Regions from separate parts of the Oerskovia sp. USHLN155 genome, predicted to be linked through region 3. Evidence: riboswitches for the same ligand, from Rfam matches in the RefSeq annotation. Region 3 holds a riboswitch; each other region holds the start of a gene.
What was found. A riboswitch is a leader RNA that binds a small molecule or an ion and turns the genes downstream of it on or off. The one in region 3 is predicted to bind thiamine pyrophosphate.
Positions count from the first base shown of each region.

Region 1: another riboswitch for thiamine pyrophosphate. It lies ahead of thiD (bifunctional hydroxymethylpyrimidine kinase/phosphomethylpyrimidine kinase); the one in region 3 lies ahead of thiC (phosphomethylpyrimidine synthase ThiC).
Region 2: another riboswitch for thiamine pyrophosphate. It lies ahead of WFH32_RS09295 (thiamine ABC transporter substrate-binding protein); the one in region 3 lies ahead of thiC (phosphomethylpyrimidine synthase ThiC).

Region 1 is NZ_JBBCXG010000001.1:632,005-635,271, reverse strand. Features, by position in the region: gene WFH32_RS02835 (quinone oxidoreductase family protein) at 1-21, shown strand, start outside; gene WFH32_RS02830 (hypothetical protein) at 18-290, shown strand; gene thiD (bifunctional hydroxymethylpyrimidine kinase/phosphomethylpyrimidine kinase) at 310-1,911, opposite strand; TPP riboswitch at 1,903-2,003, opposite strand; gene WFH32_RS02820 (hypothetical protein) at 2,088-2,429, opposite strand; gene pip (prolyl aminopeptidase) at 2,502-3,267, opposite strand, start outside.
Region 2 is NZ_JBBCXG010000005.1:294,672-297,938, reverse strand. Features, by position in the region: gene WFH32_RS09300 (ABC transporter permease) at 1-129, opposite strand, end outside; gene WFH32_RS09295 (thiamine ABC transporter substrate-binding protein) at 132-1,223, opposite strand; TPP riboswitch at 1,282-1,408, opposite strand; gene WFH32_RS09290 (DUF4235 domain-containing protein) at 1,580-1,849, shown strand; gene WFH32_RS09285 (serine hydrolase) at 1,917-3,267, shown strand, end outside.
Region 3 is NZ_JBBCXG010000004.1:270,407-273,673, forward strand. Features, by position in the region: gene thiC (phosphomethylpyrimidine synthase ThiC) at 1-1,675, opposite strand, end outside; TPP riboswitch at 1,666-1,775, opposite strand; gene WFH32_RS07545 (hypothetical protein) at 1,892-3,175, opposite strand; gene WFH32_RS07550 (ABC transporter ATP-binding protein) at 3,172-3,267, opposite strand, start outside.

The DNA of each region.
Region 1 (3,267 bases), on a different contig from region 3:
GCGACGGACCTCGCCTCGTGAGCTGGGACTGGGTCCCGCCACGACCCGGCGAGGACGAAACCGCCCGACGCTCCGACCGCCGCCTGCGCCTGGCGCTGACGGTCCTCCTGGTCGTCTTCACGGGAGTCCTCGCGGTGTACTACCTGACCGTCGGGCTCGACCAGATGCGCACGCAGTGCCTGGCAGACCGCCCCGCGGGCGTCTCCACCAGCGAGGTCACCACGACGTGGCGCTGGTGGCCGCCGGGGTACGACTGCGGGTACCCGGACGGCGGCGCACAGAGCGTCTAGCGATTCCCGCGCCGGGACCTCAGCGCGCCGCCCGGGGTGGTGCCGGCCAGGTCGCCCGGGTCAGCCCCTGCTCGAAGAACAGGTACTCGTGCATCGAGGACACCTCGAACGCGCGCAGCATCCGCTCACGCTCGGCGGGCGAGGCCCAGCGCGCGGCCTCGTCGGCGAACGAGCACGCGGCGCGCGTCGCCTCCTGGAAGGCCGGGTCGCCGTAGAGCGAGATCCACCGCGCGTAGGGGTGCCCGTCGAGCTCCCCCGCCTGGCGCACCAGCACGTCGCCGATGTGCGAGTAGAGCCAGTAGCACGGCAGCAGGGCCGCGACCGTCTCCGCGTAGGACCCGTTCGAGGCCGCGTGGAGGTGGTTGGTGTAGGCGGCCGTCACGGGCGACGGGTCGATGCTCTCGACCGCCCCGCGGTCCATCCCGGCGTGCGCACCCAACCAGTCGCGGTGCAGCGCCTGCTCGACCTCGAGCGAGGTGACCGCGGCACCGGCGAAGAACTGCCGCGCCTCGGGCGTCGGTGCGAGCTGGCTCGCCCGCGACAGCACGCGCGAGTACTCGGCGAGGTACGCGGCGTCCTGCGCGAGGTAGAACCCGAAGTCCCCCGCCGAGAGGCTCCCGTCCGCGAGCGCCCGCACGAACCCCATCCGCTCGACGGCCTCGCGCCAGCCCGCGATGCGCTCCCAGGCCTCCTCCGAGAACACCCGCTGCCCGAGCGCGGGCAGGTGCGCCAGGTGGTCGACGGGCCCGCGGCCCGTGCCGACCGCAAGCGCTCCCCCGGCCTGCAGCGCGCCGGTCAGCCAGTTCTTGGCGTCGCGCGTCGCGCTCTCCCAGCCGTCCCTCCGGGGTCGCAGCGCGGCGACCGCTGCCGAGAGCGAGCACCCGGTCCCGTGAGTGTGCACGGTGTCGATGCGGGGCGCCGAGAAGGTCGTGACGTCGTCGGGCCCGCGAGCGCCCACCAGGGCGTCGGGCGACTCCTCCCCGGTGAGGTGACCGCCCTTCAGGAGCACGACGGCGCCACTCGCCACGTGCAGGCGCCTCGCCTGGGCGAGGGCGTCGGGCCAGGTGGTCGCGGCCTGCTCGCCCACGAGGACGGCGAGCTCGGGGAGGTTCGGCGTCACGAGGTCGGCGAGCGCGACCAGCTCGCGCACGGCCTGCTCGGCCCCCTCGTCGAGGAGGCGGTGCCCGCTCGTGGCGACCATGACGGGGTCGAGCACGACGAACGGCGGCTGCACGCGCCTCAGCCACGCCGCGATGGCGCGCGCGCCGGGCTCGTCGGCGACCATGCCGATCTTCACGGCGTCGATCACCACGTCGTCCGAGACCGCGTCGAGCTGCTCGGTGAGGAAGTCCGCGCCAGGGACGTGGACCGTACGGACGCCGTGCGTGTTCTGCGCGACCAGGGCGGTGGTGACCGCCATGCCGTACGCGCCGTGCGCCGCGAACGCCTTGAGGTCGGCCTGGATCCCGGCGCCTCCCGTCGGGTCGGTGCCCGCGATCGACAGGACCCGGGGTCGGGAGGGCTTGGCAGCCCCCGGCGACGCGCCGTGCGCGGCATCCCGGGCCGCCGCGGACGTGGGGCCAGTCGTGGGCAGGACAGGTGTGGTGGCAGCAAGCGACATTGCCGACATCCCTTCGCTAGTGCTAGCTAGATCAGGTTCGACGGGTGTGATCTCAGCCCGGCTCGTGGGAGCGGGCACCCCGTGTCTTCGCAGCGAACTCTAGCGGGCGGACGGCACACCCGCGGGCAGGCGTTCGCCACGTGGCACCAGCACCGTCGGCCCGTCCGTCGACCCGGTCAGGGGGCCGCCGGGGTCCCGGTCGGCACGACACTGATCCGCGACGTCGACACGTGCTTCTCGAGACAGGACACGACACGCTCCAGGTCGGCGCGGGTGGCGTCGGGGACCAGATTGAACGACGTCCCGACCGGGGGCATGATCGCCGGCGTCAGCGCGAGGGCGACTGCCGGATCCGCCGCGCACTCCGCGTCCCCCTCGGACGGGCCCTCGACGTGGACGGACCACGGCCCCTCAGCGGGTATGGCGACCGGTCCGGCCGCGCCGAGCGCGGCAGCGAGCACGAGCGAGCCGCACGACACGGCCAGGGCTCCGACGAGAAGGGCGGTACGGCGGGGCATGTCGGTCACCTCGGAGGTCGTCGTCGACTGCGGGGACAGGCTGGGCCTCACCCTAGCCGAGCGGTGCGGCTGCTAGCCCGCGAACCCGTCCGTCGCCGCGACCAGCGCCTCCGGGAACCCCGGGCCCCCGTGGCCTGCGCCCTCGAGCACCACGAGCTCGCTCCCCGGCCACGCTCGGTGCAGGCGCCACGCGACGTCGAGCGGGCCCGACACGTCCTGACGCCCGTGCACCAGGACCACCGGGACCGCGCCGAGCCCGCGCACCCCGGCCAGCAGGGCGCCGTCGGGCAGGAAGGCCGCGTTCGCCCAGTAGTGCGTCACCAGGCGCGCGAACAGCAGCCGGAAGCCGGGATCCTCGTAGCGGTCCCAGGGCTCGAACCCGTGCACGAGCGAGACGTGCACGTCCTCCCAGCGGCACCAGGCCGCCGCCGCGCGCTCACGCACCGCACGGTCCGGGGACGCGAGCAGGCGGGTATAGGCCGCCGCGAGGTTGCCGTCACGCTCCGCCACGGGCACCTCTGCCACGAACCGGTCCCACTCCTCGGGGAAGATGCGCCCCATGTCACGCGTGATCCACTCGACCTCTCGGGCCGTGGTGCTCGTGACCGCGCCCAGGACCACCTCGGTGACGCGCTCCGGGTGCGTCACCGCGTACGCGAGCCCGAGCGTCGCACCCCACGAGGTCCCCAGGACCAGCCACGCGTCGATGCCCAGGTGCTGGCGCAGCCGCTCGACGTCCGCGACCAGGTGCGCCGTGGTGTTGGTCGACAGGTCGGCGTCGTCCCTGCTCGCGAGCGGCCGGCTCCGACCGCAACCCCGCTGGTCGAGGAGGACCACG
Region 2 (3,267 bases), on a different contig from region 3:
CAGGGTCACGACGGGCCACGCGAAGAACACCCCGAGGAACAGCAGCGGCAGCCCGGCGGCGAGCCCCCAGAGGAGGACCCGCCCGCCGCGCTGCACGGCCGCAGGCACGCCGCGGCTCACGGGCATCATGCTCAGCCGATCACCGTCGACGTCCACGCCTTGATCCACTCGTCGCGGTGCGCCGTGATGTCGGCGGGTGCGACCTCGAACGGCTTCGGGGACAGCGGCGCGAACTGGGCCCAGCCCTCGGGCAGCGCGACGTCCGCGTTCGCGGGGTACATGTACATGTTGTCCGCGATGTCGGCCTGGAACGCGTCGCTCACGAGGAAGTCGACGAGCTTCTTGGCGCCCTCGGGGTTCTCGGCGCCGGCGAGCACGCCCGCGTACTCGACCTGGCGGAAGCAGGTGTCGAGCAGCGCGCCCGTGCTGGTCGAGGTGCCGTCCTCGGACACGGTGAACGCCGGGGACGTGGAGTAGGACAGCGCGAGGGGGCGAGGGCCCTTGCCCTCGGAGCCGGAGAAGTCGACCGAGTAGGCGTCGGACCAGCCGTCGACGACCTTGACGCCGTTGTCCTTGAGCTTGGCCCAGTAGCCTTCCCAGCCGTCCTCGCCGTACGCGCCGACGGTCGCGAGCAGGAACGACAGCCCGGGCGACGACGTCGCGGGGTTGGTGACGACGAGCAGGTCCTTGTACTCGGGCTTCGTGAGGTCGTCGAGGGTGACGGGCTCGGCGAGGCCCTTGTCGGCGAACCAGGAGTGGTCGACGTTGACGCACACGTCGCCCAGGTCCACGGGCGTGAGCGCGCCGTCGCCGATCGCGTACTGCGCGGCCGAGTCGGCCAGGCCCTCGGGCGTGTAGGGCGCGAGCACGCCCTCGTCGATCGCGCGCGTCGCGAACGAGTTGTCGATGCCGAACACGACGTCGCCCAGCGGCGAGTCCTTGGTGAGGACGAGCTGGTTGACGAGCGCCCCGCCGTCGCCGGGGGCGACCTGCTTGACGGTCAGCCCGGACTCCTTCTCGAACGCGGCGAGGACGTCCTCGCTGACGTTGAACGAGTCGTGCGTGACGAGGGTGACGGTGCTGCTCGCGGCGCTCGACCCGCTCTCGCCCGATCCCGCGTCGGTGGTGCCTGCGCAGGCCGCGAGGGCCAGCGCGCCGATCCCGCCGACGAGCCCCAGGCCGAGCCTGCGGGGGGTGGTGCGGCGGGTACTGATGGTGTTCACGTGTCCTCCTTGGACGTCACAGGAGGGGGACCTCGCGCACGGGAGGTCCCGTGAGCGAGGCTAGAGAAGCCCGACTTCCTCCACCGGTGCTAACCGGATCAGGTTCGAGGGTCTGCGGTGGTCCGCACTCTCAGCGCCCGTTGCCCGGTGTCTCCCGGGCGGTCGGCGCTCCCCTGTCGTTCACCTGCGACTTTACACCGCGGCCCGACGCCGCAGACAGGGCTCCGGCGTGTGACGTCGCCCGGGGCGTGCCCGGCCCCGGGGACGGCTACGGTGGGACGTGAGCTTCGCCGTCGGGCCTGCGGGAACGACGGCGGTCCCACCCCGCCCGCCTCACCCTCACCGGAGGAACACACATGGCCGAGAACGAGCAGACCCTCGCCGAGAAGGTCACGACCGTCGCGCTGACGCTGGCCGCGGGCTGGATCGCGCAGAAGGCCGTGAGCTACGCGTGGGCCAAGGCCACGGGGCACGACGCACCCAAGGACCTGGACGACCCGGAGGTCGGCATCATCAGCGCCGTGACGTTCGCCGCCGCGGCGGCCGCTGCGAGCGTGTTCGCGCGCCGGTTCGCGGGCCGCGAGGCCAAGCGGGTCGTGAAGCGGTTCGTCGCGCGCGCGTCCTGAGGTCGAGGTCGGGCGGCCCCGGCGGGTCCGCCCCCGCCGTGCGAGGGGTGTTCCGTAGGGTGTCCCGATGCCCTCCCCTTCTGCTGCCCGACGCCGCCGCTCGTCCCTCGTAGGAGGCCTCCTCGTCGCGGGGCTCGCACTGACCGGGTGCTCGTCGACCGGTCCCGGCTCCGAGGTGTCACCCACGCCGAACGTGGCACCGACCGCGGTCGCGCTGCCGGGCGGGACCGTCGGCAAGGCGGCAGGGTGGGCCCTCGAGGTGCTCAACGCGGACGCGTCCCCCGACGCCGCGACGCTCGAGCGGCGGTTCGCGCGGTCGTTCCTGGACCAGGTGCCCGCCGCACAGCTCGTGCCCGTCCTGGAGCAGCTCCGCGCGGACCAGGAGTGGGTGCCGGTCTCGGTCGACGCGGTCGACCCGGGCGAGCAGCAGGCCGCGCTGACGATCGTCGGCGCGAGCGGTCAGTTCTTCACGATGCAGATCGGGGTCGACGCGGACAGCCGCATCGAGACCCTGTTCTTCGGCCCGGGCGACGACCCGCACCGTGAGCCCGCCGAGAGCTGGGACGAGCTGGGCGAACGTCTCGACGCCGTGGACGCGCGGAGCTCGCTGCTCGTGGCCCAGGTCCTGGACGACGGGACGTGCCGGCCGGTCGAGGAGGCCCCCGGCGGCTCGGACGCGGACGAGGTGCTGCCGCTCGGCTCGATCTTCAAGCTCTACGTGCTGGGCGCTGTGTCGCAGGCCGTCGAGGCCGGGACGCTGACCTGGGACGACGCGCTCACCGTGACCGACGACGTGCGGTCGCTGCCCGCGGGCCAGCTCCAGGACGCGCCCACGGGCACCGTGGTCACGGTGCGTGAGGCGGCCGGGCTCATGATCTCGATCAGCGACAACACCGCGACCGACCTGCTGGTCCAGGCCGTGGGGCGCGACGCGGTCGAACGCGCGCAGGCCGCGCTGGGACACGCGGACCCGTCGCTCAACACCCCGTTCCTCACGACCCGCGACGCGTTCGCGATCGCCTGGGGAACGCCGTCGCAGGCCTCCGCGTGGGGGGCGGCAAGCACCGCGGAGCGCCGCGCGATGCTCGACGCGCTGCCCGGCGGCCCCCTCGACGTCGACCCTGCGGGAGTGACCACGCCCGTCTGGCAGGACGACGTCGACTGGTTCGCGACGTCGTCGGACCTGTGCGCCGCACACGTCTGGTTGCACGAGCGCGGCGAGCAGGACCCCATCGTGCGCGAGGTGCTCTCGGTCAACCCCGGCATCGAGGTGGACGCCGAGGCGTGGCCCTACGTCGCGTTCAAGGGTGGCAGCGCGCCGGGCGTGCTGGCCGGATCGTGGCTCGCGGAGGATGCCGAGGGCGGCAGCTACGTCGTGACCGTGCAGCTCGCGGCCACCGACCCGGCTGTGACCGCGA
Region 3 (3,267 bases):
ACCTCGGCGTCACGGGGAGATACACCCGGCCGCCCGCGTCCGTGAACTCGCTCGACTTCTCCGCCATGCCGGCCTCGATCGCCTCGACCGACGTCAGGCCGTTCTTCTCGGCGTACTCCCGCACGTCCGCGGAGATCCGCATCGAGCAGAACTTGGGCCCGCACATCGAGCAGAAGTGCGCGGTCTTGGCGGGCTCGGCCGGCAGCGTCTCGTCGTGGAAGGCGCGGGCGGTGTCGGGGTCGAGCGAGAGCGCGAACTGGTCGTGCCAGCGGAACTCGAACCGGGCACGGGACAGCGCGTCGTCCCGCAGCTGCGCGCGCGGGTGCCCCTTGGCGAGGTCGGCCGAGTGCGCCGCGATCCTGTACGTGATGACACCCGTCTTGACGTCGTCACGGTCGGGCAGGCCCAGATGCTCCTTGGGCGTGACGTAGCAGAGCATCGCGGTCCCGGCCTGGGCGATGATCGCGGCCCCGATCGCGGACGTGATGTGGTCGTAGGCGGGCGCGATGTCGGTCGCGAGGGGGCCGAGCGTGTAGAACGGTGCCTCCTCGCACAGCTCCTCCTCGAGGCGCACGTTCTCGACGATCTTGTGCATGGGGACGTGCCCCGGGCCCTCGATCATGACCTGCACGCCGTAGGACTTGGCGACCTTGGTCAGCTCGCCCAGCGTGCGCAGCTCGGCGAACTGGGCCGCGTCGTTGGCGTCCGCGATCGACCCCGGGCGCAAGCCGTCGCCCAGCGAGAACGTCACGTCGTAGTCGCGCAGGATCTCGCACAGCTCCGCGAAGTGCGTGTACAGGAACGACTCCTGGTGGTGCGCGAGGCACCACGCCGCCATGATCGAGCCGCCGCGCGACACGATGCCCGTGACACGGCGTGCGGTCAGCGGGACGTAGCGCAGCAGGACACCCGCGTGCACGGTCATGTAGTCGACGCCCTGCTCGGCCTGCTCGATCACGGTGTCGCGGTAGATCTCCCACGTGAGCCTCGCGGGGTCGCCCTTGACCTTCTCGAGCGCCTGGTACAGCGGCACCGTCCCCACGGGGATCGGGGAGTTGCGCAGCACCCACTCGCGGGTCTCGTGGATGTCCTTGCCCGTCGAGAGGTCCATGAGGGTGTCCGCACCCCAGCGGGCGGCCCACACCATCTTCTCGACCTCCTCCTCGATCGAGGAGGTCACGGCCGAGTTGCCGATGTTCGCGTTGATCTTCACGCCGAACGCCTTGCCGATGATCATGGGCTCGATCTCGGGGTGCTTGCGGTTGGCCGGGATCACGGCACGGCCCCGGGCCACCTCGTCCCGCACGAGCTCGACGTCCACGCCCTCGCGCGCCGCGACGAAGCGCATCTCGTCGGTGACGACCCCCGCGCGCGCCCAGGCGAGCTGCGTCCGGGCCCCGCCCGTGCCGTGCTCGGTCGGGACGGCGTCGGGCCGCAGCCACGACGCCCGCAGCGCGGGCAGCCCGCCCGCGAGGTCGAACGCCGCGGGGTCGTCCGACGCGGTGTACGGGCCCGAGGTGTCGTACAGGTCCAGGTGCTCGCCGTTGCTCAGGTGCACGCGACGCTCGGGGACGCGCAGGTGCTCGGCCCCCGGGACCGGGTGGTGGACCTTGGCGGACCCCGCGATGGGGCCGGTCGTGATGGTGTGCGCGGGCACAGCGGTCTCAGAGCTCATTGCTCTCTCCCTACGTCGGCATGATCCGAACAGGTTCGAACGGTCGGCGGCGCTGAGCCGCCCTCTCAGCTCGCTGCTGCGAGCTCCCGTGGGTGTGTGAAGTTGTGGGTCCTGCTGGTCGAAGCGGGTCGTGCGACGGTCACCGTAGCGCACGCTGCCCGACGGCGGCGCGACCGTCCCGCGATCGGCCCGTCTCCCTGCGGGTCCGGGCCGACGTCACCTCTCCTTGAAGTACTTGAACAGGTGCTTCTCGCGGGTCGAGAGAGCGCCGACCGTGGCCCCGACGAGCACCGCGCCGGCTCCCGCGAGGACGGTCCGCATCCCCAGGACCCAGGTGCTGACATGGTCGGCAGGAAGGCCGGCGTCGGCGGCCAGCCACCACAGCGCGGGGACGGCCACGATCCCGGCGACCCCGGTCCAGGCCGCGGTCTCGAGCAGCACCTGCCAGGTCAGGGCTGCGCGCGGGACCCGGGCGTGCAGGGCCGCGGCGAGCTCGAGGCGGCGCAGGCGGATCGCGACGAAGCCCAGGGCGAGGCCCAGGACGATCGCGGCGACCGGAGCGGGCCTGGTCGGACGGTCGGCGAACTCGGCGCTCGCGTCGTACGTGGCGCCGAGCCGACCGTTGAGCTGCTTCTGGGTGGGTTGCGCCTCCGAGGACGGGTCGGCGACGAGGGCTGTCCGCAGGAGGGTCGCGGTCTCGGGGTCGACCGGCCAGATCTCGACCCAGCAGGAGTCGAACAGCCCTGTGGCGGGCACGGGGGCGACGGCTGCGTAGCCCAGGACACGGTCGCGTCCGTCGTCGGGGTAGGGGTAGACGGCGCCGACGCGCCCAGCACCGGTATCGGTCGCGACGCTGTCTCCCGGGGCGGCACCGAGCGCCTCTGCCAGGTCGGCGGACAACCACAGGCCGGAGCCTGCGACCTGGCCCCGGTCGAGCGCGGAGAGCAGCCCGGGGGTCGCTTCGTGGCCGGTGAGCTCGCTCGACGGGAGGTTGAGCGCCCGGAGCGGGCTGCCGATCCGCAGGGCACCGGCCGCGTTGATGCCGTCGACCGCGGCGAGGGCCTCGCAGCGTGCTCCGTCGACCTGACCGGCCGCTTCGAGGATCTGCACGCTCGCGCCCGCGTCGCGGTACTCGCGCGCGCCCTCGACGACGCCCACGACGGCGCGCACGTCGACAACGGCCAACGCCCCGACGACGACCACCAGCACCGCGGCGAGCAGGGCCGCGCGCGTGGTGCCGGTCGCGATGTTGCGCCACGCCTCGGAGATCACGGACCCGGCCCGCATGGCGCGCGCCCGCACGGGCGCGTCCCCCGGCCCGACGGCGCCGATCGCGTCCGCGCGCGGGTGCGCTCCGTCGTCGGACGGGGGCGAGGCGCCTGGGGCTGTGACCGGTCCGCCGGGTGGTGCCGTGCCGGGCCCGGCCGGGCCGTCCGTTGGCGCCGCGAGGCCGGGGCGCGCTGCACCGTCGGGCACGGGGCCCTGCTCGGTGGCGGTCATGCCGCGTCCTGCGCGTGCTGGAAGTCTGCGAGGTCGATCACGCGGGTGCAGGCGTCGCGCGTGTGCGGGTCGTGCGTGGCGACCACGACGAT